DNA from 2 places in the Brevibacillus composti genome. Region 2 is predicted to be linked to the other one. Evidence: a T-box and tRNA genes for the amino acid it is inferred to sense, from the RefSeq annotation. Region 2 holds a T-box; the other holds one or more tRNA genes.

Region 1 (2,443 bases), 1.8 Mb from region 2:
GTCCTTAGTACGAGAGGACCGGGATGGACGCACCGCTGGTGCACCAGTTGTCACGCCAGTGGCACAGCTGGGTAGCTATGTGCGGAAGGGATAAGCGCTGAAAGCATCTAAGCGTGAAGCCCCCTCCAAGATGAGACTTCCCACAGCGTTAAGCTGGTAAGACCCCTCATAGACGATGAGGTTGATAGGTTCGGTGTGGAAGCGCGGCAACGCGTGGAGCTGACGAATACTAATCGGTCGAGGACTTATCCACAACCAATCGCTTAGCAAAGCATGCATATCCAGTTTTGAAGGTGCGAAACAGCACAAGCTGGTTCCTTCAAAATGTTCCTCGGTAGCTCAGTTGGTAGAGCAATCGGCTGTTAACCGATCGGTCGGGGGTTCGAGTCCCTCCCGAGGAGCCATAACATGGAGAGTTACCCAAGAGGCCGAAGGGGACGGTTTGCTAAACCGTTAGTATGCGTAAGCGTAGCGAGGGTTCGAATCCCTCACTCTCCGCCATTTTAATAACTTCAAAGACAGTGGCGGTGTAGCTCAGCTGGCTAGAGCGTTCGGTTCATACCCGAAAGGTCGGGGGTTCGATCCCCTCCGCCGCTACCATCCTAAGTTGCGGTCGTGGTGGAATTGGCAGACACACCATCTTGAGGGGGTGGCGGGGCGACCCGTGCGAGTTCGAGTCTCGCCGACCGCACCATAACAGTTCTTTTACAGATGGCCCGTTGGTGAAGCGGTTTAACACAGCAGCCTTTCACGCTGTCATACAGGGGTTCGAATCCCCTACGGGTCACCATACTACCCCGTAAAGTGAAGTGAATGCTTTGTAGCGACACCGAGTACTTTACGGGGACCCCAAAAACAACTGTTGAGGGGTATCTGGAGGCTTAGCTCAGCTGGGAGAGCATCTGCCTTACAAGCAGAGGGTCGGCGGTTCGATCCCGTCAGCCTCCACCATTTAAAAGGATGGTCAGCTAAAAGCGCCACGTCCTGTGGCAACGCTGACACTCGATCGTTCTGATCATCGCGGGATGGAGCAGTCTGGCAGCTCGTCGGGCTCATAACCCGAAGGTCGCAGGTTCAAATCCTGCTCCCGCAACCAAATTTACTTGTACTACGTCGAGATAATCCTCTTCGGTCAAGTAAAATCTTAGTCCCCGCAGGGGGCAACCAAAACTACATATGGAGCTGTGGTGAAGTTGGAGTTCACGCCGGTCTGTCACACCGGAGGTCGCGGGTTCGAGTCCCGTCAGCTCCGCCATCTTGTCCTTTGGTACAGATGGCAATGATGATTTGTTATCACTTTGGCTCGGTAGCTCAGTCGGTAGAGCAGAGGACTGAAAATCCTCGTGTCGGCGGTTCGATTCCGTCCCGAGCCACCATCAATTCCATGTAAATTGAATCATGCCGGTGTAGCTCAATTGGTAGAGCACCTGACTTGTAATCAGGGGGTTGTGGGTTCAAGTCCTATCGCCGGCACCACGTTGGGGTATAGCCAAGCGGTAAGGCAACGGACTTTGACTCCGTCATTCCTAGGTTCGAATCCTAGTACCCCAGCCACTTGTTTTGAGCCATTAGCTCAGTTGGTAGAGCATCTGACTTTTAATCAGAGGGTCGAAGGTTCGAGTCCTTCATGGCTCACCAGTTTATTCCTTCTAGCGGTTCCCAATGAAACATGCGGGTGTGGCGGAATTGGCAGACGCACCAGATTTAGGTTCTGGCGGGCAACCGTGGGGGTTCAAGTCCCTTCACCCGCACCATAGTGATTGGGATTTGACGAAAATTGTACTATCTCATGTTATGCGGACGTAGCTCAATTGGTAGAGCGTCGCCTTGCCAAGGCGAAGGTCGCGGGTTCGAGACCCGTCGTCCGCTCCATTTATTGCAAAAATGCCCCACTCCGGGTTAACCTGTGCCCTTAGCTCAGCTGGATAGAGCGTTTGACTACGAATCAAAAGGTCGGGAGTTCGAATCTCTCAGGGCACGCCATACTTTTACAAGAAACAATCAGGGTAGGAAAACATCCTACTCTTTTTTTCATAGCCACTTTCTCAATTTTACAAAGATTAACGGTTTTTTCCTTGTAACTTACGGCAGGTTATCTTACCTTAGGTATAGGTTTCCATCTCTCTTTCCAAGAAAATCAAGTAAAATAAGAAAAGAGTAGAAGCTGTGTCCGCATTGATCGAGTGACTCGATCACATCGGCATTTCGTGAGCGTGCAAAACAGCTTAATTACGCTGGAACAGGAGTTGTATCTCGTGAACGTAATAAAACTGGATCACCCTCATCCTTCCGTAGAAAAATTGATTCATAATATTGAAAAAGTATTGATTGGCAAGCGTTCGATTATTGAGTTTTGTGTCGCGGCCATCTTGGCAAACGGCCATGTCTTATTGGAAGACGTCCCGGGCGTCGGCAAAACGATGCTGGTGCGCTCCTTGTCCAA
Region 2 (2,443 bases):
AGGCGAAGATAGAGACCTGCCTTGACGGAATGCACCTGATCCGTCAGCTCGGCCGCGTAAATCGCCAGTTTATAGGCGGCAGCCGCCATCGACAAGCTGCGATTTCCGCCGAGCTCCTTCGGGGTCCATTTGGCCGCGATACGCTCGCCGACCAGCCGCTTCTGCGCCGGATTCAACCGCTCCGTAAACAGTTCGGTAAAGGCAAAGCCGCAGGACGGGCATACGTTGACCGTATAGAGAATCGGATTGATTGACTGCTCCTTGAAGTACGTGCAAAAGTCGCTGTCACGCTTGATCATCGAAAGCGAGCCGCTGCGAACTCGTTTGCTGGCGAAGCTGTTTTCACAATAGGGACAATTGAACTTCTTGTCATAGAGTGCTGCAACCTGTTCGATCATGTCAGAAGTCCCCTTCCGCGGAGGGTATTTCGTAGGAGAGAATCCGAACCATATACAACATTTGTAGAATTGAAAGTTATCTCTGGTTGCGCTATAATTTTCCTACAACTTCATTATAACGCAAAGCGATGACAGAGACTAGTACGCAGGACCTACCGATTGACAGGGAGGAGATGCCGAAGACTGAAAGCATCCCGCAAATTACCTGCCGAATTCACTCTGGAGCTGTACCCTGAACGGTTCGATATAGGAACAAAGTAGGGGGAACCGGGGCAACCCGTTATCATGATCGAGTGAGGCATAGCCGGATGGCTGTGCTTAACAAGGGTGGTACCGCGAGCAAGGACTCGTCCCTTTTTGGGGCGGGTTTTTTATTTTTTCCACAAAAACAGGTGTAAAGGAGCGATCGTAACGTGCAAACGCGGTTACAGGAAATGAAAGATTCCGCCTTGGCTCAGATCGGCCAGGTCGCGGATGCGGCGCAGCTGCAAGAGCTGCGCGTCAAATATCTGGGGAAAAAAGGGGAGTTGACTGAGCTTCTGCGCGGCATGGGCAGTCTCAGCCCAGAGGAAAGACCGGTCGTCGGCCAATTGGTCAACGAGGTTCGCGGCGCGCTCGAAGAGGCATTCGAACAGAAGCAGGCAGCTTTGGACGAAGCGGCTCTGCGGGCCAAGCTCTCCTCCCAGTCCATCGACGTGACGCTGCCGGGACGTCCGGTTCCGGCCGGCACCATGCACCCACTCTCCCGCATCATTGAGGAGATCGAGGATATTTTCATCGGACTCGGCTTTGAAATCGCCGAAGGACCCGAAGTGGAGCTGGATCATTTCAACTTCGAAATGCTCAATCTGCCAAAAGACCATCCCGCTCGCGACATGCAAGACTCGTTCTACATCACGGACGAAATTTTGATGCGGACACATACCTCTCCGGTGCAGGCCCGCACGATGCTGAAAAAAGAAGGGAAGACGCCCGTCAAAATCATCTGCCCGGGGAAAGTGTACCGCCGCGATGATGACGATGCGACCCACTCCCATCAATTTACCCAGATCGAAGGTCTCGTCGTAGGCAAAGGCATCCGCATGAGCGATCTGAAGGGAACGCTGCTCACCTTTGCCCGCCAGATGTTCGGAGCCAATCAGCAGGTGCGCCTGCGTCCCAGCTTCTTCCCGTTTACGGAGCCGAGTGCAGAGGTGGATTTGCAGTGCTTCAAATGCGGCGGCGACGGCTGCCGGGTCTGCAAGCAGACGGGCTGGATCGAGATTCTCGGGTCCGGCATGGTTCACCCGCGCGTGCTGCAGATGGCCGGGTATGACCCGCAAGAGGTCAGCGGCTTCGCTTTTGGCATGGGTGTCGAACGGATTGCGATGCTGAAATACGGCGTAGAGGATATTCGCCACTTCTATACGAATGACGTGCGTTTCTTGCAGCAATTTAACCGATCCTAGAAAGGAGAGTCGAAACAGAGATGAAGGTATCGTATCAATGGTTGTCAGAGTACGTGGATTTGCATGATATCACCCCTTTCGAGCTGGCCGAGAAGCTGACTCGCAGCGGGATTGAGGTAGACGCCGTCGAATCGCGCAACACAGGTGTCTCCAATGTCGTCATCGGCTATGTAAAGGAAAAGAGCAAGCATCCGGATGCCGACCGGCTGAATGTCTGCATCGTGGACGCCGGACAGGGAGAGGACCTGCAAATCGTCTGCGGAGCCGCCAACGTGGCAGCGGGACAAAAAGTGCCGGTCGCCCTCGTCGGAGCCAAGCTGCCGGGCGATCTCCATATCAAGCGTTCCAAGCTGCGCGGCGTAGAATCGCAGGGCATGATCTGCTCGGCCAAGGAGCTGGGATTGAACGACAAGCTGCTGGCGAAGGATCAGCAGGAAGGCATCATGGTACTGCCGGAGGATGCGGAAGTGGGGATGGATGCAGTATCCTATCTGGGCATGGACGACTACGTGCTGGAGCTGGGTCTGACGCCGAACCGTTCGGACTGTCTCAGCATCCTGGGCGTGGCCTACGAAGTGGCCGCGATCCTCGGCCGTG

The links. The T-box of region 2 lies ahead of pheS (phenylalanine--tRNA ligase subunit alpha). A T-box ahead of a tRNA ligase gene usually reads a tRNA of that ligase, here a tRNA-Phe.
Region 1: it has a tRNA-Phe gene. The T-box ahead of pheS (phenylalanine--tRNA ligase subunit alpha) is inferred to sense a tRNA for this amino acid. The anticodon was not compared.

Annotation. Positions count from the first base shown of each region.
Region 1 is NZ_CP066308.1:510,263-512,705, forward strand. It holds rRNA gene JD108_RS02735 (23S ribosomal RNA) at 1-253, shown strand, start outside; tRNA gene JD108_RS02740 (tRNA-Asn) at 329-404, shown strand; tRNA gene JD108_RS02745 (tRNA-Ser) at 411-501, shown strand; tRNA gene JD108_RS02750 (tRNA-Met) at 524-600, shown strand; tRNA gene JD108_RS02755 (tRNA-Leu) at 610-694, shown strand; tRNA gene JD108_RS02760 (tRNA-Glu) at 714-790, shown strand; tRNA gene JD108_RS02765 (tRNA-Val) at 876-951, shown strand; tRNA gene JD108_RS02770 (tRNA-Met) at 1,020-1,096, shown strand; tRNA gene JD108_RS02775 (tRNA-Asp) at 1,179-1,255, shown strand; tRNA gene JD108_RS02780 (tRNA-Phe) at 1,301-1,376, shown strand; tRNA gene JD108_RS02785 (tRNA-Thr) at 1,401-1,476, shown strand; tRNA gene JD108_RS02790 (tRNA-Gln) at 1,480-1,554, shown strand; tRNA gene JD108_RS02795 (tRNA-Lys) at 1,563-1,638, shown strand; tRNA gene JD108_RS02800 (tRNA-Leu) at 1,672-1,754, shown strand; tRNA gene JD108_RS02805 (tRNA-Gly) at 1,797-1,872, shown strand; tRNA gene JD108_RS02810 (tRNA-Arg) at 1,907-1,983, shown strand; gene JD108_RS02815 (AAA family ATPase) at 2,256-2,443, shown strand, end outside.
Region 2 is NZ_CP066308.1:3,202,509-3,204,951, reverse strand. It holds gene JD108_RS16195 (DUF2225 domain-containing protein) at 1-398, opposite strand, end outside; T-box leader at 518-756, shown strand; gene pheS (phenylalanine--tRNA ligase subunit alpha) at 812-1,846, shown strand; gene pheT (phenylalanine--tRNA ligase subunit beta) at 1,867-2,443, shown strand, end outside.